DNA from 4 places in the Pseudomonas sp. TE12508 genome. Region 1 is predicted to be linked to each of the others. Evidence: predicted binding sites of a transcription regulator. Region 1 holds the regulator's gene; each other region holds the start of a gene.

Region 1 (5,828 bases):
TCGATATCCACAGCACGACCATTGATGAAGTGATGACCGCCCACGGCAAGACCGCCCGCGCCGAGATGCTCGCCGCCGAGGCCCTGAAAATCATGGAAGACCACAAGATCAACGCACTGGTAGTGGTCGACAGCGAAGACCGTCCGGTCGGCGCCTTGAACATGCACGATTTGCTGCGTGCGGGAGTAATGTAATGAGCACGGACCTGCTGCAACGCGGCAAACAGATCAAACTGGCGGTGTTCGACGTCGATGGTGTGCTGACCGACGGGCGCCTGTACTTCCTCGAAGACGGTAGCGAATTCAAGACGTTCAACACCCTCGACGGCCAAGGCATCAAGATGTTGATGGCCGCCGGCGTGCAGACCGCTATCATCAGCGGCCGCAAGACCCCGGTGGTTGAACGGCGCGCGAAGAACCTCGGCATTCCGCACCTCTACCAGGGTCGCGAAGACAAACTGGTGGTGCTCGACGAACTTCTTGGCCAGCTCAACCTGAGCTATGAACAAGTGGCCTACCTGGGCGACGACCTGCCGGACCTGCCGGTGATTCGCCGCGTAGGCCTTGGCATGGCGGTGGCCAGCGCCGCCAGTTTCGTGCGCGAACACGCCCACGGCATCACCCAGGCCCGCGGTGGCGAGGGGGCCGCTCGCGAATTCTGCGAATTGATCCTGCGCGCCCAGGGCCGCCTCGATGCGGCCAACGCCGCGTACCTGTGAGCCCATCATGCTGAGCAAGAAAATTCGTAACATCCTGGTGTTCGGTTGCATCGCCGCGATTTTTGCAGCGGTCGGCTACTGGAACATCAGCCCTGAGCGTTTCCTCGACAAGCCGGTGGTGAAGGTCGATGAAACCGCGATCGACTATTACGCCATCAACGCCCACAGCGTGCAGTACCTGCCCGACGGCAAACTGCAATACGAGATGACGTCGGACAAGGTCGAACACGTCAAAGCGAGCGAGGTGACGTTGCTGACCAATCCGGACCTGAACATGTTCCGTGGCACCGAATTCCCCTGGCACGTCCAGAGCGAGCGCGGCGAAGTCAACCCGGACGGCACTCAGGTCGAGCTGATTGACTCGGTACGTATCACGCGTTTCGACGAAAAAAACCGCAAAACCCTGATTACCACCACCCGTATGACAGTGTTCCCGCAGCAGCAATATGCGCAGACCGATCAACCCGTTAGAATCGACGGCGCCGGCGGTGTATCGACAGGCAACGGAATGAAAGCGTACTTGAAAGAAAGCAGGATACACCTGCTATCGAACGTAAGAGGACAGTATGAGGCTCGTTAAAACCCTCCCTATTTTGCTCAGTCTGGGCGCAGCACTGGGAAGCGTGAGCGCCTGGGCTCTGCCGAACGATCAAGAGCAGCCTATCCGCATTCAGGCCGACGATGCCCAACTGGACGACAAGAACGGCGTTGCCACCTATAAGGGCGATGTAATCATCACCCAAGGCTCGATGAAGGTCACCGGCAATACCGTGACCATCACCCGCACCCCGGCCGGCGACATCGACGTGGTAACTTCGGTGGGCAACCTCGCCTACTTCGAGCAACTGCAAACGGCGGGCGATACCAAGCCGGTCCAGGGCTACGGCGTAACTATCCAGTACCACGCCTCGCAAAACCGCGTAGTGCTGATCGATCGCGCCAAGGTCATCGATAAGGACAACAACGTCACCCAAGGCGAGAAAATCGTCTACGACACGGTCAAAAAGCTTGCGAGCGCCGGTCGCGCCACGGGTAACAAGGTCACCGAGGCACGCCCTCGCATCGACATGGTGATCCAGCCGAAGAAGAAAACCGACGAGCAAAAGGCCCAGTAATGGCAACTCTGAAAGCTCAGCATCTGGCCAAGAGCTACAAGAGCCGTCAGGTCGTGCGCGACGTCAGCCTGTCCATCGACAGCGGTCAGATCGTCGGCCTGCTTGGCCCTAACGGCGCCGGTAAAACCACCTGTTTCTATATGATTGTCGGCCTGGTACAGGCCGATCAAGGCCGCGTACTGATCGACGACCTGGACGTCAGCCACCAGCCGATGCACGGTCGTGCGAAGGCGGGCATCGGCTATCTTCCGCAAGAAGCGTCGATCTTCCGCAAACTGTCGGTGGCCGACAACATCATGGCCATCCTCGAGACCCGTAAGGAGCTCGATCAGGCCGGTCGTCGCCAAGAGCTGGAAAGCCTGCTGCAGGAATTTCACATCCATCACATCCGCGACAATCTCGGCATGAGCCTGTCCGGTGGTGAACGCCGCCGTGTGGAAATTGCCCGGGCACTGGCTACAAACCCGAAATTCATCCTCCTCGACGAACCCTTCGCCGGCGTGGACCCGATTTCGGTGGGCGACATCAAGCAGATCATCCATCACCTCAAGGCTAAAGGCATTGGCGTGTTGATCACGGACCACAACGTTCGTGAGACCCTGGATATCTGCGAAACCGCCTACATCGTCAACGATGGCCAACTGATTGCTGAAGGTGACTCCGCCACCATCCTCGCCAATGAACTGGTCAAGGAAGTGTATCTGGGCCACGAGTTCCGCCTGTAAGCACCTGAGGTGCCCGGGTCGCCGAGGGAGCGCTCGCTTCAATAAAAAATCAATAACTTTTTATTGTTACAGCGCTCTAGGCAAACACTTCAGTTTCGGGCATATAATTTGCTTATGTTTGGCGCTTCGGCGCCCTGTAGTGGATGGCGCATGTGCGCCGGCGAATAAGGTGTTAAGCCCCTGCCATGAAACCATCGCTAGTCTTGAGAATGGGCCAGCAGCTGACGATGACACCGCAGCTGCAACAGGCCATCCGCCTGCTCCAATTGTCGACCCTGGACCTGCAACAGGAAATCCAGGAGGCTCTGGAGTCCAATCCGATGCTCGAACGCCAGGAAGAAGGCGACGACTTCGATAACGCCGACCCCTTGGCCGATAGCGCCGAACAGAAACCCAACGCCGACATTCAGGAACCCTCCTACCAGGAAACCGCCCCGACGGTGGACAACCTTGAGGAAGGCGACTGGAACGAGCGCATCCCCAACGAATTGCCCGTCGACACAGCCTGGGAGGATGTCTACCAGACCAGCGCCAGCAGCCTGCCGAGCAACGATGACGACGAGTGGGATTTCACCACCCGCACATCGGTCGGTGAAAGCCTGCAAAGCCATTTGCTCTGGCAACTGAACCTGGCACCGATGTCCGACACCGATCGCCTGATCGCCGTGACCTTGATCGACTGCATCAACAATCAGGGCTACCTGGACGAAACCCTCGAGGAAATCCTCGAAGCGTTCGACCCGGAGCTGGACATCGAACTGGACGAAATCGAAGCCGTCCTGCACCGCATCCAGCAATTCGAACCCGCTGGCATCGGCGCCCGCAACCTCGGTGAATGCCTGCTACTGCAACTGCGCCAGTTGTCCGCCAAGACCCCTTGGCTGGCCGAAGCCAAGCGCCTGGTCACCGATTACATCGACCTGCTCGGCAGCCGCGATTACAGCCAGCTGATGCGCCGCATGAAGCTCAAGGAAGATGAGCTGCGCCAGGTCATCGAATTGGTCCAGAGCCTCAATCCACGCCCGGGCTCACAAATCGAGTCCACCGAAGCCGAATACGTCGTTCCCGACGTGATCGTGCGCAAGGACAACGAGCGCTGGCTGGTGGAGCTGAACCAGGAATCGGTGCCACGCCTGCGGGTCAATGCCCAATATGCCGGTTTCGTGCGCCGCGCCGATACCAGCGCTGACAACACCTTCATGCGTAATCAGCTGCAGGAGGCTCGCTGGTTCATCAAGAGCCTGCAAAGCCGCAATGAAACCCTGATGAAAGTCGCCACCCAGATCGTCGAGCATCAACGCGGCTTTCTCGAATACGGTGACGAAGCCATGAAGCCGTTGGTGCTGCATGACATTGCCGAAGCAGTCGGCATGCATGAATCGACGATTTCACGGGTGACCACGCAAAAATTCATGCATACCCCACGGGGCATCTATGAACTGAAATACTTTTTTTCCAGCCACGTCAGTACCTCTGAAGGCGGTGAATGCTCGTCCACGGCGATCCGCGCGATCATCAAAAAACTGGTTGCCGCGGAAAATCAGAAAAAGCCGTTGAGTGACAGCAAGATCGCTGGTTTACTGGAGGCACAAGGCATTCAGGTAGCCCGTCGCACCGTCGCCAAGTACCGCGAATCCCTGGGGATCGCGCCTTCCAGCGAACGGAAGCGGTTGATGTAGCCGCCGGGCTCGCCACAGCGTTCCAGTGGCAGGCATTTCTGCCTGCCGCTTTATGCACTGGCAACGAAGGAGAAGCTGTATGCAAGTCAACATCAGTGGACACCAACTGGAAGTGACCGAACCCCTGCGCACCTACATCGGCGAAAAACTCGACCGATTAGAGAGGCATTTCGACAAGATCACTAATGTGCAAGTCACGATGAACGTCGAAAAACTGCTGCAGAAGATCGAAGCCACGCTGCATATTCCCGGCGGAGAAGTGGTCGCCAATGCCGAGCATACGGACATGTATGCCGCCATCGACCTGCTGACCGACAAGCTGGATCGCCAACTTAAAAAGCATAAGGAAAAGACCCAGAGCCTCCTCCAGGGCGCGACCGGTCGTTAACACCCCCAATCCATGATCCGACTAGAAACCATCCTGACCCCCGGCCGTTCCCAAGTGAACGCGCCGGGTGGCAGTAAAAAGAAAGCCCTCGAGCAAATTGCCAACCTTATCCACCGCGAAGTACCGGATCTGGAAATGCAGGACGTCTTCGAGGCCTTGATTGCCCGTGAGAAACTCGGTTCTACCGGTTTCGGCAACGGCATCGCCATCCCCCACTGCCGGCTCAAAGGCTGCACCTCGCCAATCAGTGCGCTGCTGCACCTGGAAGCCCCTATCGATTTCGATGCCATCGACGGTGCCCCGGTTGACCTGCTGTTTGTGCTGCTGGTCCCGGAAGCCGCCACCGATGCACACCTGGAATTGCTGCGCCAGATTGCCAGCATGCTGGATCGCAAGGAAGTGCGTGAAAAACTGCGCAGCGCCCCGAGCAACCAAGCCTTGTATCAGGTTGTCCTGGACGAGCAGAACGGTCACTAATCATGCGCCTGATCATCGTCAGTGGCCGCTCCGGCTCAGGTAAAAGTACCGCCCTCGATGTGCTCGAGGACAACGGCTACTACTGCATCGACAACCTGCCTGCCGGCTTGCTGCCGGAACTGGCCGAACGCGCGCTGATTCACACCGAACTGGCACAACCGCTGGTGGCCGTGTCCATCGATGCACGCAACTTGCCAAGCCACCTGTCACGGTTCCCCGAATTGCTGGAGGAGGTCCGCAGCCGGCATATCCAGTGCGATGTGCTGTATCTGGACGCTGACGAAGAAACCTTGCTCAAGCGCTTTTCGGAAACTCGCCGTCGTCACCCGTTGAGCAGCGCCAATCGTTCGCTGGCGGAGGCGATCCAGGATGAAACCAATCTGCTGGGGCCTATCGCCGATCTGGCTGACCTCAAGGTCAACACCACCAATCTGAACCTGTATCAGCTACGCGATACCATCAAGCTGCGCCTGCTGAATCAGCCGGAGCCCGGCACTGCGTTCCTGGTGGAATCTTTCGGGTTCAAGCGTGGCATGCCGGTGGACGCCGATCTGGTGTTCGACGTGCGCTGCCTGCCCAACCCTTACTGGAAGCCGGAGCTACGGGCACAGTCCGGGCTCGATCAACCGGTGGCCGAGTACCTGGCGGCACAGCCGGACGTAGAAGAGATGTTCCAGGACATTTCCTCATACTTGCTCAAGTGGCTACCCCGCTTTGCCGCCAGCA
Region 2 (5,828 bases), on a different contig from region 1:
GGGAACAGCGGGCTGAGGAAGAAACGGTCGAACCAGCCTGGCTGACTCGCATCGGCAAACGCACCGGTGCCCGAATAGGTGATGCGTGCATCGGCGACGCGGGTCGACGACACGGTGTTGTCGGTGGCGATGTCATCGGCGCGAACGAGGCCGGCAATCCGCACCAGCTCATCACCGGTATTCAGGGTCAGCCACTTCTCGCCGCGCACGGCGATGATGCCGTTGGGCAACACGTCGGCGACGGTCACGGTGATCGAACCGGTCAGGCTGTTGCTCTGGCCGGACTTGCTGTCGCCCTTGGTGGCGCGGTCACCTTCATAACCGACGTCCAGACTCAGGCTACCGCTGCCCACTGGATCACTGGTGCTCAGGCCGCCCCCGAAAAACGAGCTCAGGCCGATGTCGGTCTTGCTGTTCTTGTCGATCTGCGAGTTGGCGTTCTTGCTCGCCTGGGTGCGCTCGTTCAGGGTGATGGTGATGATGTCACCGACCCGGAACGCCTTGCGGTCGCTGTACAGGTTCTGTTCGAAACCGGCCTGGTAGATCGAGCCGTTATTGGCGGCAGCCGGCAGCGGCGTGCGCGGCAACACCGGGGCGTAGTAAGGGTCATTGGGCTTGGGCGGCGGAGCGACGCAGCCCGCGAGCACGACGACCCCACTCAGTGCCAGAACAGATACAAAGCGATTCATGACCCTACCTCACGGTGTTGCAGGCGGCCTCATGGCCGCCTCATAGACTTGATTACAGATTCTGCGTTACGAACGAGAGCATCTGATCGGCGGTGGAGATCACCTTGGAGTTCATCTCGTAGGCGCGCTGAGTGGTGATCATGTTGACCATCTCTTCTACGGTGCTGACGTTCGAGGTTTCCAGAGTGTTCTGCAGCGTGGTGCCGAAACCGGCGAGGCCCGGGGTGCCGACTTGCGGCGCGCCACTGGCAGCGGTTTCCAGGAACAGGTTGTTACCCACCGCTTGCAGACCGGCCGGGTTGATGAAGTCGGCGGTTTGCAGGTTGCCGATCACCTGAGAGGCCGGGTTGCCGGCGACGGTGATGGACACGGTGCCGTCACGACCGACGGTGAAGGTCTGGGCGTCGTTCGGAATGACAATAGCCGGTTCAAGGGCGAAACCGCTGGCGTTGACGATCTGGCCGTTGGAATCCAGGTGGAACGTACCGTCACGGGTGTAGGACGTGGTGCCGTCCGGCTGCAGGATCTGGAAGAAACCGCGACCGTCGATGGCCATGTCCAACGGTTGCTCGGTGGTTTGCAGGCTGCCGGCGGTGAAGTTTTTCTGGGTGCCGACGATGCGCACACCGGTACCCACTTGCAGACCCGACGGCAATTCGCTGTCCTGGGTCGACTGGGCGCCTGGCTGGCGTTTGATCTGATACAGCAAGTCCTGGAACTCGGCGCGGTCACGTTTGAAACCCGTGGTCGATACGTTCGCCAGGTTGTTGGAAATGGTGGTGAGGTTGGTGTCCTGGGCGGACAGACCTGTTTTGGCAACCCATAGAGCCGGAAGCATTCGATTCTCCTCGTGCGCCTGTTTTACGGCGCGACGTTCTGATAATTAGCTGATCTGCAAGACCCGAGCCATGGCCTGGTCATCGTCTTTGGCGGTGTTCATCATCTTGATGTGCAGCTCGAACTGCTTGGCCAGCGCCAGCACCGAAGTCATTTCTTCCACGGCATTGACGTTGCTCGACTCAAGGAACCCGGACACCAGTTTGACGTTGGCATCGGCCTGCGCCGGCTTGCCGTCCTTGGTGTGGATCGAACCGTCCAGGCCTTTGGTCATGTTCTTGAAGTCCGGGTTGACCAGTTTGATGCGGTCGACTTCGGCCATCACCCGTGGACCTTCGCCCATCGCACGAATACTGATGGTGCCGTCTTCGCCGACTTCGATTTGCTGCTCGGGCGGCACGGCAATCGGCCCGCCATTGCCTACCACCGGCATACCGTTGCCGGCACGCAGCACGCCCAGGGCGTCAACGTTCAAGCTGCCGGTGCGCACGTAGCTTTCACCGCCATCGGGGTTCTGCACGGCGATCCAGCCGTTGCCTTGCACCGCGACATCGAGGTCGCGACCGGTTTCTACCAGCGAGCCAGGGGAGAAGTCGGTGGCCGGACGTTCGCTCATGGCAAACGCACGCGCCGGAAAGCTGTCACCAAACACTGGCATCGAACGAGCCTGTTCCAGGTCCTTCTGAAAACCGTTGGTAGAGATGTTCGCCAGGTTGTTGGCATGAGCCTTCTGCGCCAGTGCATTCTGGCTGGCGCCGGTCATTGCCACATAAAGGTACTTGTCCACACTCTTTCCTCTGCATGCCGGACGTTTGCCGCCCACCGCTGTACTGCTGAGCCATAAGCAATTTGCAGACCAACTTTTTTCTGGCGGCGCAGGGCCCGGCAAACAAAGGACTTGAGGGATTCAGAGGGGATTGGGGGAATGTATCGAAGACGAAAAACCGGCGGTGTTATGCCGCTTCGCGGCAATCCTCAGTTTCCGTCACCTGATCGTTCCCACGCTCTGCGTGGGAATGCAGCCCGGGACGCTCCGCGTCCCAAGAGCGGACGCAGAGCGTCCATTGAGGCATTCCCACGCAGAGCGTGGGAACGATCAGTCAGGTGTTGTCTTTACCAACCTCATACTCACGCAACTTATTGGCAATGGTCGTATGCGAAACCCCCAACCGCTTGCCCAGTTGCCGACTGCTCGGATGCTCGGAATACAAACGCTCCAGCACCGCTTTCTCAAAGCGCCCGACAATCTCGTCCAAACCACCCTCAAGCGAAAAATCGCCGAGGGGCTGACGCACACCGTAATCCGGCAGACGAATATGTTCAGCTTTGACCGTCCCGCCGTCGCACAGGGAAACCGCCTGGAACAGTACGTTTTCCAACTGTCGCACATTGCCCGGCCAGTGATAGTGACTGAGCCGTTCCATGGCCGCTGGCGCCAGTTTCGGCAACGGGCAACCGATCTGCCGACTGGCCTGATCGAGGAAGTGCTCCACCAGCGGCGCCAGTCCGTCGAGGCATTCGCGCAGCGGCGGGATGTGCAGCGAGAGCACGTTCAAACGGTGGTACAAATCCTGGCGAAACTCACCGCGAGCGCACAGCTCGGACAAATCCACTTGCGTTGCGCAGATCACCCGCACATCCAGATAGACCTCTTCATCGCTGCCGACACGACGGAAGCAACCGTCCTGCAGAAAGCGCAGCAATTTCACCTGCAAGCGAGGGCTCATTTCACCGACGCCGTCGAGGAACAACGTACCGCCCGCCGTCAGCTCCAACAGCCCAAGCTTGCCTTCGGCCCGCGCGCCTTCGAAGGCACCAGGACCGTAGCCGAACAATTCGGTCTCGGCCATGGACTCCGGCAGACCGGCACAGTTGAGCGCCATCAACGGTGACTGCCCACGCGGGCTCGCCAAGTGACAGGCCCGCGCCAACAACTCTTTGCCGGTGCCGGTTTCGCCTTCTATCAATAGCGGCGCATCCAGCGGGGCCATGCGCCGCGCTTCGCGCACCACCGCCGCCATCACTTTCGAGCTTTGGAAAATACTGTCGAAGCCGCGCAATTCCTGCTTGCGCACGTTATAGATGCGCTCGCCCACCCGGTCCGCCCGGTGCAACGTCAACACCGCACCGGCCATGGCCTCGCTTTCGTCATGCTCCGATTGCAGCGGCGCGATGTCGGCGAGAAACACATCGCCCTTGACCTTGACCCGCAAGCCGTTGATCCGTGACTTGTTGGCCCGCACCAGTTCCGGCAGATCGAAATCCTCGGCGTACCGCGACAGCGGAATCCCCGGCACCTCGTCCACCCGCACCCCGAGCAACTGCGCAGCCGCACGGTTGGCCGCGACGATGGAGCCGCCCATGTCGATCGACAGCACCGGAAACTCCAAGGCACCAAGCAAGGCATTGAGCTCCATGTGCCGACGCTCGCTGGGCATCAGCCCTACGCGCTTGACGCCGAATACTCCGCCAATCGCCTCAAACTTCGGACGCAACGCCTGAAACTGAATGTTGATCAGGTTCGGGCAGTGCAGGTAGATCGCATTGCCGTGCTCACCGCCCACTTCGCCGCGAGCGACGTTGATCCCGTACTCGACCAGCAGGTTGAGAATGTCGCGCAGAATACCGATGCGGTTCTGGCAGTGAACTTTGATACGCATATAAAGGCCCACAAAACGGTGAGTGAGGTTGATGCCGAGCGCACAACCTGTGGGAGCGGGCCGTGGTGAGGGGGCTTGCCCCCGTTTGAGTGCGCAGCACTCACAAGATCTTTGGCGCATCAGAGATTTTGGGGCTGCTTCGCAGCCCAACGGGGGCAAGCCCCCTCACCACAACCCGCTCCCACAGGGGTACTTGCCAGACCGACGTATTTTTCTGCCGAGGCACTCAAATAGTCGTCAAGATTATGTGACACCTGTGAGCCATTTCAAACCCGCAAATATCAATACTTGCGCCACAGCGATCAATCCGTAACGAATATTTTACGAAAAGTGCAGATTTTTCCTGCATGCAACGACAATCACCTGCTGCAACACCGCACGCCTTGGAGTATTTCTAGGTCCATAGCTGTACACACAACAAGAACGAATCCCCTAGCAGGAGAGCAGCATGAAGCAGACGCAATACGTGGCTCGTGAGCCCGATGCGCAAGGTTTTATCGACTACCCCGCCGAAGAACACGCGGTGTGGAACACGCTGATCACTCGCCAACTGAAAGTGGTCGAGGGCCGTGCGTGCCAGGAATACCTGGACGGTATCGAAAAACTCGGTCTGCCCCACGACCGCATTCCGCAACTCGGTGAAATCAACAAGGTCCTCGGTGAAACCACCGGTTGGCAGGTTGCCCGAGTCCCCGCACTGATTCCCTTCCAGACCTTTTTCGAATTGCTGGCGAACAAGCAGTTCCCGGTGGCGACGTTTATTCGTACCCGCGAAGAGCTGGATTACCTGCAAGAACCGGACATTTTCCACGAGATCTTTGGCCACTGTCCGCTGCTGACCACCCCCTGGTTTGCCGAATTCACCCACACCTACGGCAAACTGGGCCTACAGGCCTCCAAGGAAGAACGCGTGTACCTGGCGCGCCTGTACTGGATGACCATCGAGTTCGGCCTGGTCGACACGCCGCAAGGCCTGCGCATCTATGGCGGCGGCATTCTGTCCTCGCCCAAAGAAACCGTTTACTGCTTGTCGAACGAGCCTGAGCATCAGGCCTTCGACCCGCTGGAATGCATGCGCACGCCGTACCGCATCGACATTCTGCAACCGCTGTACTTTGTCCTGCCGAACCTCAAGCGCCTGTTCGATCTGGCCCACGAAGACATCATGGGCATGGTCAAGCAAGGTATGCAGCTGGGGTTGCGCGCGCCGAAATTTCCGCCAAAAGCCGCGTGACCCGCGTCTTTTGGCATCAAGTGAGTCTGTTACGGATCGCCGCTTTGCTTTAGCGTGGTCCCACTGACGACCGTTTTTCAAAACACTCGATTTCAGGAACACATCATGTCCACATTAAACCAAGCCCATTGCGAAGCCTGCCGCGCCGACGCCCCTCAGGTCAGCGACGAAGAATTGCCGATCCTGATCAAGCAGATCCCTGACTGGAACATCGAAGTTCGCGACAGCGTGATGCAGCTGGAAAAAGTTTTCCTGTTCAAGAACTTCAAACACGCGCTGGCGTTCACCAACGCCGTCGGTGAAATTTCCGAGGCCGAAGGTCACCACCCAGGCCTGCTGACCGAGTGGGGCAAAGTCACCGTGACCTGGTGGAGCCACTCCATCAAAGGCCTGCACCGCAACGATTTC
Region 3 (5,828 bases), on a different contig from region 1:
GGGCTCATACAAACCTCGTGTGTTTGGATGCATGTGTTGATGTTATTGGCCGTCCAGGTAAATGACAAGGCGGCCGGTCTGGTCGAAAACAAATCCGAGTTGTTGATAGTAAAAAACAACATTCGGATCAGGATCCTGTATCTCGATCTCTTTGCATCCCAGCATCCGTGCATATACATCTGTAACTGATAGCGCCATAGGGGCGATCCAGCCGCGTAGCGGATGCATTTTGTCCGGGTGGCCCTGCAAAAGGATGACCTTGACACAGATTGTGCTTCTTCGCGGAGTCGCATAGCACAACCCACATAGCTTCTGCTCATACCAAATCGCTAAATCCAAGCCTTTATCATCTTTGCACTTCCAGTCCTGAATCTTATCCCATGGGTAAATTGCTGCTCCTTCCCATAGGTGGCATGCATCAATAGCGGCAGAGGTAATCGGGTCGAACTTCAATGCTGATTCGTCGAATTTTGAAGCTTGAGGAGCGATGTCCTTAACAAACATTTTGTATGCGAGCTTTCGCGCGTTCGATCTAAAAGTCTGGTTGCGAAGTTCAGTTCTTTTCCCATTTCTTCTCATCGCTTTTGTTCTGGTTGAATCAAGGCGAGAGAAGGTATCGAAGACGGGGATGTCTACGTAATCAGGTGCAGGGGACAGTGGTTGTAGGACGGTACTTACGTGAGTGAAGGACGTTGGAACCAACGGACTATCCATAGGCTGGCGCAGAAAATGGCTACTGCAATGATTTACGTGGCCATAGAGATTCGGGAGTTCTCTGAGGCAGCAGCGTACTCAAAAGGACTGCAGCATCCGCGAAGCCCTTTTCCACCAAGACCCCACCGCCGGGCGTGTTGCCTGTTCCCGATCAGCCAGCAGCTGCGGCACATCCTGCAACCGAATCCACGGCTGGTTGTTCCAGTGCAGCAAACTCAATGACATCTGCGGCCAATTCAGCAGGCTCAGAAAAGGGCGCTCTGTTGAGGCGGGTTGTTGGGCGTCTCTGAGGGCTGGCACTACGTCGTGGGTCAGCCATTCGCGCAGGCCTCGGTATTCGGGGCAGTAGTGGTAAACCAGTAACGCGTAGACGCCGGATTCGCTGATCAGCAGAGTGTTTTCGATGGCTCCGTGGATGAGCATTTGTACGGTTTGGTGTTGGTCGGGATCGAGTTTGCGTAGCGCTCGTTCGTCGAGGAAGAGGCGGAGTAGGCGGCCGAGGTCTCGGGCGCTGAACCAGGCTTGGTTTTCCAGGAGGAGGGCGTGGAGGTGGAGTTTGTGGCGGGTGAAGATGTGGGGAATCAGATAAGCGTCATCGCTATTCATTGATACAGCTCCTTTTGCAAAAGGGGCTGCCGTCAATCGTCGCCAAACGATTGGGTGGCAGCTGTACGCGGGTTGGCGAACCGGAGCAAAAGGAACCCGGCAGACCCGAAGATCTCCCACGCACAACCGCCATGACTCGATGTGGCGGGAATAAGCCCGCCATCGGATGGTCGTCGTGCGCCTTAAGCTTCCGGGTCGCCAAACCCAGTGCTGAACATTCAGCATTGGGTGAGCTTAGAAACCGGGGCTTTGCGACGCAATCGGACGGCGGTGGTTTTCTTGTAGGACGTTGCCGGGGTTATTGAGGGCTTAAAGATCAAAAGATCGCAGCCTTCGGCAGCTCCTACAGAACACATTGAATGATCGTTCCCACGCTCTGCGTGGGAATGCATCCCGTGACGCTCTGCGTCACATCTGGAGTGGAACGCGGAGCGTCCCTGGCAGCATTCCCACGCAGAGCGTGGGAACGATCGGATTACTCGGCGTCAGCAGGTGGGTTGAGCTTCGCTTCCAGCTCCGCCACTTTCGCCTCAAGGCTCTCCAACCGTGCACGGGTGCGTGCCAGCACGACCATCTGGCTATCGAACTCTTCCCGGCTCACTAGATCCAGCTTGCTGAAGCCGCTCTGCAACAGAGCCTTGAACTGGCTTTCGATTTCGCTTTTCGGCAGTGGGGTGTCGCCGCTGAAGAGGCGGGAGGCGGTGCCGCTCAGGGCGTCGAGGAAGTCTTTGGGCGCGAGCATGGGAAATGTTCCTGTCAACAATGGCGGGCAGTGTATCACGCAGTGTCTATAGTCAATCTCGGCAGCTGCGATGCACGCTTTTCGCGCAGTCGAGTGGGCAGCCGCGCACTGTTGTTGTGCGTAACGGTTGCGTCAATTGGGCGAAAGGCTCTTCGGTAGCGGCCAAGGTATTGAAATCAATGGGTTTTGGATAGATGGCAAGCTTTCTGCTTAGTCGCTGGTGACCCATGCACTGATGCAGTCGCTGTGACGAATGCAGTGCGCCAAGCGGAACGGGGGAAGTTTCGTGCGGAGTGGTTAGCTGGCGTCGGACGGGCAGGTAAGGCCGAACGATGCGTTACAAAGCCAGGCACTGCGCTTAGACTTGAGTCGGGTTTGTTTTCCTGGGGCAAGTCCACCAATTCGGGAGAGAGTTTTCATGAAGCTAGTCACTGCCATCATCAAGCCGTTCAAACTGGACGACGTGCGCGAGTCGCTGTCCGAGATCGGCGTGCAGGGCATTACCGTTACTGAGGTCAAAGGCTTCGGTCGGCAGAAGGGTCACACCGAGCTGTATCGCGGCGCGGAGTACGTGGTCGATTTTCTGCCCAAGGTGAAGATCGATGTCGCCATTGACGACAAGGATCTGGACCGGGTTATCGAGGCGATAACCAAGGCCGCCAACACCGGCAAGATCGGTGACGGCAAGATCTTCGTGGTCAATCTGGAACAGGCGATTCGCATCCGTACCGGCGAAACCGATACCGACGCAATCTAAGCCGCCACAAACCCAACGCCCCAGGAGAAAACAATATGACTCTGCGTAAAATCGCAGGGCTAGGAGCCCTGTTGTCCCTCGTAATGCCCGGCCTGGCCATGGCGGCAGACGAAGTGGCGGCCCCAGTCCTCAATTCCGGCGATACCGCCTGGATGATGACCTCGACAGCCCTTGTGCTGTTCATGACCATTCCCGGCCTCGCGCTGTTCTACGGCGGCATGGTTCGCTCGAAAAACATTCTTTCCGTGATGATGCAGTGTTTCGCCATTACTGGTCTGATCAGCATTCTGTGGGTCATTTATGGCTACAGCATTGCGTTCGACACCACCGGCATGGAGCAGGGCGTCGTCAACTTCAACTCGTTCTTTGGCGGCATGGGCAAGGCGTTCCTCGCCGGTGTCACGCCTTCGAGCCTGACCGGTCCTGCGGCACTATTCCCCGAGGCGGTCTTCATCACCTTCCAGATGACTTTCGCCATCATCACCCCCGCGTTGATCGTCGGTGCGTTCGCCGAGCGGATGAAGTTCTCCGCCATGCTGATCTTCATGGGCATCTGGTTCACCCTGGTTTATGCACCGATCGCGCACATGGTCTGGTCCGGCAACGGCGGCCTGATGTGGGACTGGGGCGTTCTCGACTTCGCCGGCGGCACCGTGGTGCACATCAACGCCGGTGTGGCCGGTCTGATTGCCTGCCTGGTGTTGGGCAAGCGTAAAGGTTTCCCGACCACCCCGATGGCTCCGCACAACCTCGGCTACACCCTGATGGGCGCTGCAATGCTGTGGTTCGGCTGGTTCGGTTTCAACGCCGGTTCCGCTGCCGCCGCCAACGGCACTGCCGGCATGGCGATGCTGGTCACCCAGATCGCCACCGCTGCTGCGGCGCTGGGCTGGATGTTTGCCGAGTGGATCACCCACGGCAAACCAAGCGCACTGGGTATCGCTTCGGGTGTGGTGGCCGGTCTGGTTGCAATCACTCCGGCGGCAGGCACCGTGGGCCCGATGGGCGCTCTGGTGATCGGTCTGGCGGCGGGCGTGGTGTGCTTCTTCTGCGCCACCACCCTGAAACGCAAACTCGGTTATGACGATTCCCTGGATGCCTTCGGCGTGCATGGTATCGGCGGTATCCTCGGCGCAATCCTGACCGGTGTGTTCGCGGCACCATCGCTGGGCGGTTTCGGTACCGTTACCGACATCGCTGCTCAAGTCTGGATCCAGTGCAAAGGCGTGGGCTTCACGGTGATCTACACCGCGATCGTCACCTTTATCATCCTCAAGGTCCTGGACGCTGTCATGGGTCTGCGTATCACCGAGGAAGAAGAAGCTGTCGGCATCGATCTGGCGCTTCACAACGAACGCGGCTACAACTTGTAAGCACGCGCATGAAAAACTTGCCCGGCTTGCCGGGCATTTTTTTGTCTGGAATTTGTCAGTGAAGGAAGGGCTGAAAGGTTTTTTCATACACGTTCAGTCCCGTTTACGACGGGCGTTTTTCTGCGGCCAATGGCTTACACGATTGAAGGAATATTAGGGCCTTTGTTTTTTTCCAGAGCGCGCTAGAATGCGCCCCGAACGTGCGGAGAACTGTATGTGGCAACAGACTCTGATCACCTTGCGAGCACGGCCCCGGGGCTTTCATCTGGTAACGGACGAATTACTCGCTGGCTTGCCTGAACTCAAGGCGTGTCGGGTCGGTCTGTTGCATTTGTGGCTACAGCATACCTCGGCGTCGTTGACCATAAACGAGAACGCCGATCCGGCGGTACGTCGCGACTTCGAACGATTTTTCAATCGTCTGATCCCACAAGGAACAGACGGCTATGAGCATAACGACGAAGGCCTGGACGACCTCCCGGCGCACTTCAAGGCCAGCGTACTTGGCTGTCAGCTCAGTTTGCCGATCTCGGCAGGCCGACTGGCGTTGGGGACCTGGCAAGGTGTTTATCTGGGCGAGCACCGTGATCATGGCGGTGCCCGTAAAGTCCTCGCCACCGTGCACGGTGAAGGGGCATAAAACCGCTGGTTACCAGCGGTGGTTGATTTTTTTCCGGCAGCCGTCGACAGACGGCAAAGCTGGGCTATAACTAATCTGCTTTTCGCAAGTCATGAGGTAGAACATGAGCGACGATGATCTGGAAAACGACGACCTCGAAGTAGGCGACGAAGATGAAACCGAAGAAGGCCTTGAAGCGGCGGTAGAAGACGTCGCTGAAGATGACGGCGGTGATACGCCCGTTCCGACTGCCAAAGGCAAGGCCAAGGCTGCGGTATCGGTCGATGAACTGCCGAGCGTTGAAGCCAAGAACAAGGAGCGCGACGCCCTGGCCAAGGCCATGGAAGAGTTTCTTGCGCGGGGCGGCAAAGTGCAGGAAGTGGAGGCCAATGTGGTCGCCGATCCTCCCAAGAAGCCTGATAACAAGTACGGCAGCCGGCCTATCTAAGCGCCTGCTTCTTGCTTGCTGAAAAAGCCCGCCGTCGCTGCGGGCTTTTTCATGGGTGGAATAAAAATCTTGGGCAGGGCGCGATCCAATGTGGGAGCGGGCTTGCTCGCGAAAGCGGTGTGTCAGCCGACATCAAGGGTGGCTGACGGGGCCCCTTCGCGAGCAAGCCCGCTCCCACATTGTATTTGTGTACTTACACAGGATTAGTGTTGGGCATTCCACCGCGCCAACAACCCCGGCAATTCGTTCAGGCTACGAATCTCGGCATCTGGCACCTTCTCGGCTTCCCACACCTTGCCCGCCGGGTTAAACCAGATCGCACGCAACCCCGCCTGCTGGGCGCCGGCAATGTCATCGCCGGGATGGTCGCCAATATGCACCGCTGTTTCGGCGGTTGCGCCTCCACGCTGCAGCGCTTCATGAAACAGTCGCGCATCGGGCTTGGCGATGCCGATGTCTTCGGCGCACAGGGCAAACTTGAAGTAATCCGCCAGCCCCAATCGACGCACATCGGCATTGCCGTTGGTCACCACGCCTAAGGCGTAATGCTTGGCCAGCGTCTCCAGCGT
Region 4 (5,828 bases), on a different contig from region 1:
AAAAAACCTCTGGGTATTTGGACGCTTGCCATGTTTTCGGCTCTTCTTGTGAAAACTTTAGGCCCATTTATCAATGAGCGTGCATGCGCCAGCGTGTGTCCTGCATGCGGCACAGTTTAGGCAACAGCCCAGTGGCGCGCCATCTCTTCACAAACTACGTGGCCGCTCACATAGAAACTTCCACCTGCCCGGGCGCGGTGACTTGCGCCTTGATAACCCGCTGGGAGTTAAGGTTTTTCACGCGAATCTGTTCGCTCATGCCGCCATTGGACAGCGCTTCACCCGGCATACGTACACTGAGCGTACCACTGCGGGCGGTAATCACCACCTGATCGCCCTTGCGAATGACTTCCGCCTGTTCGAGATGCACCAAGGTAATCACCTGATCAGCGACCATTGGTCGGGTCAGTTTTTGTCCGATCGCTTGATCGACGGAAGTCAGAAAACCCTGATTTATCAGGCTGATATCGCGCTCTCGCAGGGTCACGTCCTGAGGCTCGATAATCCCTGTGCGCTTGAGCGGACGGGTGGTGGTCACGATGTCGCGAAACAGCCGTACTTGAGCGGGTACGAAGACTGTCCAGGGGGAGGTGCCGTCGCAGCGAACCTTGACCGTAACCCGGCCCAGAGGCCTCGCGGGGCTCTCGAGGGTGGCTGTCAATTCCTTGTCGCACATAGGCATGCGCAGGCGCGGATCGAGCTGGTTGACCTCGATTTCGTAGCGTCCTTGCGTTTGACTGGTGGCCAGATAGTCTTCTACGGTGAATTCAAGAAAGCCCTGAGTGACGCCGATAAGCATGTCAGGCAAGGTAACCGCGTCAGCAAGGGCAGGGCTGCCAGCGTTGAACAGGCAAACGGCCGACATCGCGCAGAGCAATCTGCGGCAGGCTGATGTCAGGTGTCGGAAAAATGTCGGTTCTGTGTTCATAAGAGTTAAAAAGCAAGCGCCGTGCCGTTTAGTGAAGAATGTGCGTCGCAACACACTTAGCGTTGGTGTAGGAGTCTGGGCATGGCTGGTGTAATGGATTCGGTGAACCAGCGCACGCAACTGGTGGGGCAGAATCGCCTTGAGCTGTTGTTGTTCCGTCTCGACGGCCAGCAGCTGTATGGGATCAACGTGTTCAAGGTTCGTGAGGTGCTGCAATGCCCCAAACTGACCCTGATGCCCAAGTCCAGTCCTGTCGTGTGCGGTGTGGCGAATATTCGGGGGGCGACCATTCCGATTCTGGATCTGGCGATGGCGACCGGTTCCGGAGCGCTGAAAGATCAAAGCAATCCCTTCGTGATCATCACGGAGTACAACACCAAGACTCAGGGTTTCCTGGTTCGATCAGTAGAGCGCATCGTCAACATGAACTGGGAGGAGATTCATCCGCCACCCAAGGGCACCGGGCGCGATCATTACTTGACGGCGGTGACTCGGGTCGACAATCAGTTAGTCGAAATCATCGACGTCGAGAAGGTGCTGGCGGAAGTGTCACCGACACCGGAAGCGATTTCGGTGGGCGTGGTGGATGTCGATACTCAGCACAAGGCGTTGTCCTTGCGCGTGCTAACGGTCGACGACTCATCGGTGGCGCGTAAGCAGGTGACCCGTTGCCTGCAAACCGTCGGCGTCGAAGTGGTGGCGTTGAACGACGGTCGGCAAGCGCTGGATTACCTGCGCAAGCTGGTCGATGAGGGCAAGAAGCCGGAAGAAGAGTTCCTGATGATGATCTCCGACATCGAGATGCCGGAGATGGACGGGTACACCCTGACGGCCGAAATCCGCAGTGATCCGCGCATGCAAAAGCTGCATATCATCCTGCACACTTCGTTGTCGGGTGTGTTCAATCAGGCGATGGTCAAGAAGGTCGGTGCCGATGACTTTCTGGCCAAATTCCGTCCTGATGACCTGGCATCCCGGGTAGTCGACCGGATCAAAGCAGCAGATAACAGCTAGGGGCCTTCTGTCCCTGGCGGTCAACACGATTTAAGAGGCGGCATCTTTGTCTACGGGTAATTTGGATTTTGAACAGTTCCGGGTATTCCTGGAAAAAGCCTGTGGCATTTTGCTCGGTGAAAACAAGCAATACCTGGTCTCGAGCCGTCTCAACAAACTGATGGAACAGCAGGGCATCAAATCTCTGGGTGAGCTGGTTCAGCGCATCCAGACTCAGCCGCGCAGTGGTTTGCGCGAGATGGTGGTGGATGCCATGACCACCAACGAAACCTTGTGGTTTCGTGACACCTATCCGTTTGAAGTCTTGAAGAACAAGGTCTTGCCTGCAGCGATCAAGGCAAGCCCCGGCCAGCGCCTGCGGATCTGGTCGGCGGCGTGTTCGTCGGGTCAGGAACCGTATTCTCTGTCGATGTCCATCGATGAGTTCGAACGGGTCAACATGGGCCAGTTGAAGATGGGCGTGCAGATCGTTGCCACTGACCTGTCCGGCACCATGCTGACCAACTGCAAGACCGGCGAGTACGACAGCCTGGCCATCGGCCGCGGTCTGTCGCCCGAGCGCCTTCAGCGTTACTTCGACCCGAAAGGGCCGGGACGTTGGGCGATCAAGGCGCCGATCAAGAGTCGGGTGGAATTTCGCTCGTTCAACCTGCTGGACAGCTATGCGAGCCTGGGCAAGTTTGACATCGTGTTCTGCCGCAACGTGCTGATCTACTTCTCCGCCGAGGTGAAGAAAGACATCCTGTTGCGCATCCACAGCACGCTGAAGCCGGGCGGTTATCTGTTCCTTGGCGCGTCCGAGGCGCTGAACGGTTTGCCGGACCATTACCAGATGGTCCAGTGCAGCCCGGGGATCATTTATCAGGCGAAGTGATTCGTTGACGGCATAAAAAAACGGGAGTCCTCAGGGGGCTCCCGTTTTTTTATGCCCGTAATTATCTCTCAAAATCACCACAACCCCTGTGGGAGCGGGCTGTGGCGAGGGGGCTTGCCCCCGTTGGGCTGCGAAGCAGACCTAAAATCTCTGATGTAGCCAAAATCCTATGAGTGCTACGCACTCAAACGGGGGCAAGCCCCCTCGCCACAGTCAGCTCCCACAAGGGGGCAGTTGTTGTTCTGGCGATGGTGATAAGCGGCAGAAAAGCGGCAGGCGGCGGAAATCGGTTGCCGCTTTTCTGGCATTGCCGGCTTGCCACCGCGCGCAAAGCCCCGGTTTACGGGCTTTTTTGAATTGGCACGCCGCTTGCTATGTCCATGTTACGAAAAATCAGGTCACCCGAAGGTTTCCCGACATGAGCATCAGCTTCGATAAAGCGCTCGGTATCCATGAACAAGCCCTGGGCTTCCGCGCTCAGCGTGCCGAAGTCCTGGCCAACAACATCGCCAACGCCGACACCCCGAACTACAAGGCTCGGGATCTGGATTTCTCGAAAGTGCTCGCCGAGCAAAACGAGAAAACCAAAAACGGCAAGTTCGCCTTGAACATGACCAACAGCCGTCACATCGAAGCTGAAGGCATGGGCAATGGCGACGAGTCGCTGATGTATCGCACGCCGATGCAACCGTCGATCGACCAGAACACCGTGGACGCCCAACTGGAACAGTCGAACTACGCGGAAAACGCGGTTAACTTCCAGGCCAGCTTCACCCTGCTCAACAGTAAATTCAAAGGGCTGGTATCAGCCCTGCGTGGAGAGTAAGTCATGTCCCTTGCCAGTGTTTTCAACATTGCCGGTAGCGGCATGAGTGCCCAGACCACTCGTCTGAACACCGTCGCCTCGAACATCGCCAACGCCGAGACCGTCTCGTCGAGCATCGACCAGACCTACCGTGCCCGCCACCCGGTATTCGCCACCATGTTCCAGGGCGGCCAGAGCGGCGGCAGCGATTCGCTGTTCCAGAACCAGGACGCTGCCGGTCAAGGCGTGCAAGTGCTGGGCGTGGTCGAAGACCAGAGCAACCTTGAAGCGCGCTACGAGCCGAACCATCCGGCTGCTGATGGCAAGGGCTACGTCTATTACCCGAACGTCAATGTCGTCGAAGAAATGGCCGACATGATTTCCGCGAGCCGTTCGTTCCAGACCAACGCCGAAATGATGAATACCGCCAAAACCATGATGCAGAAGGTCCTGACCCTCGGTCAGTGATAAGGGGCGATTCGTATGAGCGTTATCAGCGATGTTCTGGCCAACTCTTCGGTCCAGACCACTACCACCAAAGACAGCCTGACCTCGGCCGCTACCGGCGGCCAGGCATTGGGCAAGGACGCGTTCCTGCAACTGTTGGTGACTCAGCTGAAAAACCAGAACCCGCTCGATCCTCAGGATAACAGCGAGTTCGTGGCACAGTTGGCGCAGTTCAGTAGCCTGGAAGGTATCACCACGCTGAACGATACGGTCAGCGGCCTTGCCAGCAGCTACAGCTCCTCGCAAGCCTTGCAGGCTTCTTCGCTGGTGGGGCGCTCCGTCATTGCGCAGACCGACAAAACCATGGTCGACACCTCCAAGAGCCTTAACGGTACCGTCGTGGTGCCAACCTCGGTTGCCGCTGCCACCGTCAAGATCACCAACTCGGAAGGCAAGACCATCCGTACGCTCGAGTTGGGCAGTCAAAGTGCCGGTAACGCCAGTTTTATCTGGGACGGCAAGGACGATGCTGGCGCGGTGGCACCGGCGGGTACTTACACCTTCGGCGCAACGGCCACCATCGACAGCAAGGCGACATCGCTGATTACTTATCTGCCAGCGACCGTTAACAGCGTGACCATCAGCCAGACCGGCGGTGAGTTGATGCTGAACCTAGCAGGCATGGGCAGCGTTGCCCTGTCCAAAGTACAAACCATTGGTATATAGAGCCGACTAACACGGCACAAGGAGTGGAATATGTCTTTCAATATCGGCCTTAGCGGTCTCTATGCAGCCAACAAACAACTGGACGTGACCGGCAACAACATCGCCAACGTCGCGACCACCGGTTTCAAATCCTCCCGTGCAGAATTCGAAGACGTGTACTCGGCCACTCGCCTGGGTACCGGCAGCAAGACCGTCGGCAACGGCGTGCGTCTGGCCAACGTTTCCCAGCAGTTCGGCCAGGGCGACGTGAACAACACCGGCAACGTGCTGGACATGGGCATCCAGGGCAACGGCTTCTTCATCCTCAGCGACAACGGCTCCCTGAGCTACACCCGTGCCGGTGCGTTCAAGACTGATGCTGAAAACTATGTGGTCGATAACAACGGCAACCGTTTGCAGGGTTATGGCGTTGATGCCAACGGCAAGATCATCAACGGTGTGTTGACTGACTTGAAGATTGATACGTCGAGCCTCAAGCCAAACCCGACCACCAAGGTCGATCAGACGATGAACCTGAATTCGGCGGAAACATTACCGACCGTGGCCACGTTCAGCCCGACCGATACCAACAGCTATAACAAGACCATTTCCACCAAGGTCTACGATAGCCAGGGTAACGAGCACACCATGGATCAGTACTACGTGAAAACGGGTACCAACGCCTGGCGTGTCCACACCTACATGGATGGTCGTTCCCCGGCCAACCCCGCTACCACGCCACCAGTGGCGATTACCGCCGACATCACTTTCAACTCCGATGGCAGCATCAATGCGCTGACGGCGGGTGCTGGCTGGACCCAGACCGGCAACACGTTGACAATGACCGGTTGGGTGCCAGGTACCATTACCAACGCCGCGACGACTCCTGTGACCTGGGGCCCGAACGGTTCCGTCGCTGCCACTGGCGGTATCGCGTTCAACATGGCGCTGACCACTTCTTACAACTCGCCAACCGCTCGTACCGCCCAGTTCCAGGATGGTTACGCCACCGGCCAGATCTCCAGCCTGACGATCGACGCCACCGGCGTCATGAC

The links. The regulator sigma-54, encoded in region 1, starts transcription at its own class of promoters, with help from an activator protein. The targets are predictions, from matches to a motif close to ANTGGCATNNANNTTGCTNT.
Region 2: a site for sigma-54 is predicted at 2,368-2,387, ahead of ACZ9IM_RS02195 (flagellar basal body rod protein FlgF). Genes of this name have one in related genera too.
Region 3: a site for sigma-54 is predicted at 2,256-2,275, ahead of glnK (P-II family nitrogen regulator). Genes of this name have one in related genera too.
Region 4: a site for sigma-54 is predicted at 3,173-3,192, ahead of flgB (flagellar basal body rod protein FlgB). Genes of this name have one in related genera too.

The regions. Positions count from the first base shown of each region.
Region 1 covers NZ_JBWCCN010000005.1:128,422-134,249, forward strand. The annotation lists gene ACZ9IM_RS08530 (KpsF/GutQ family sugar-phosphate isomerase) at 1-194, shown strand, start outside; gene ACZ9IM_RS08535 (KdsC family phosphatase) at 194-718, shown strand; gene lptC (LPS export ABC transporter periplasmic protein LptC) at 726-1,298, shown strand; gene lptA (lipopolysaccharide transport periplasmic protein LptA) at 1,285-1,833, shown strand; gene lptB (LPS export ABC transporter ATP-binding protein) at 1,833-2,558, shown strand; gene ACZ9IM_RS08555 (RNA polymerase factor sigma-54) at 2,744-4,237, shown strand; gene hpf (ribosome hibernation-promoting factor, HPF/YfiA family) at 4,317-4,625, shown strand; gene ptsN (PTS IIA-like nitrogen regulatory protein PtsN) at 4,638-5,102, shown strand; gene rapZ (RNase adapter RapZ) at 5,105-5,828, shown strand, end outside.
Region 2 covers NZ_JBWCCN010000002.1:3,812-9,639, reverse strand. The annotation lists gene flgH (flagellar basal body L-ring protein FlgH) at 1-689, opposite strand, end outside; gene flgG (flagellar basal-body rod protein FlgG) at 742-1,527, opposite strand; gene ACZ9IM_RS02195 (flagellar basal body rod protein FlgF) at 1,573-2,313, opposite strand; gene ACZ9IM_RS02190 (sigma-54-dependent phenylalanine hydroxylase transcriptional regulator PhhR) at 2,627-4,186, opposite strand; gene phhA (phenylalanine 4-monooxygenase) at 4,635-5,420, shown strand; gene ACZ9IM_RS02180 (4a-hydroxytetrahydrobiopterin dehydratase) at 5,526-5,828, shown strand, end outside.
Region 3 covers NZ_JBWCCN010000018.1:141,738-147,565, forward strand. The annotation lists gene ACZ9IM_RS23800 (hypothetical protein) at 1-8, opposite strand, end outside; gene ACZ9IM_RS23805 (N-acetyltransferase) at 43-504, opposite strand; gene ACZ9IM_RS23810 (BRO-N domain-containing protein) at 793-1,320, opposite strand; gene ACZ9IM_RS23815 (accessory factor UbiK family protein) at 1,796-2,062, opposite strand; gene glnK (P-II family nitrogen regulator) at 2,481-2,819, shown strand; gene ACZ9IM_RS23825 (ammonium transporter) at 2,855-4,192, shown strand; gene ACZ9IM_RS23830 (secondary thiamine-phosphate synthase enzyme YjbQ) at 4,407-4,832, shown strand; gene sutA (transcriptional regulator SutA) at 4,936-5,259, shown strand; gene ACZ9IM_RS23840 (HAD family hydrolase) at 5,463-5,828, opposite strand, start outside.
Region 4 covers NZ_JBWCCN010000023.1:10,651-16,478, forward strand. The annotation lists gene flgA (flagellar basal body P-ring formation chaperone FlgA) at 167-928, opposite strand; gene ACZ9IM_RS26895 (chemotaxis protein CheV) at 1,010-1,942, shown strand; gene cheR (protein-glutamate O-methyltransferase CheR) at 1,989-2,816, shown strand; gene flgB (flagellar basal body rod protein FlgB) at 3,235-3,642, shown strand; gene flgC (flagellar basal body rod protein FlgC) at 3,646-4,089, shown strand; gene flgD (flagellar hook assembly protein FlgD) at 4,105-4,794, shown strand; gene flgE (flagellar hook protein FlgE) at 4,825-5,828, shown strand, end outside.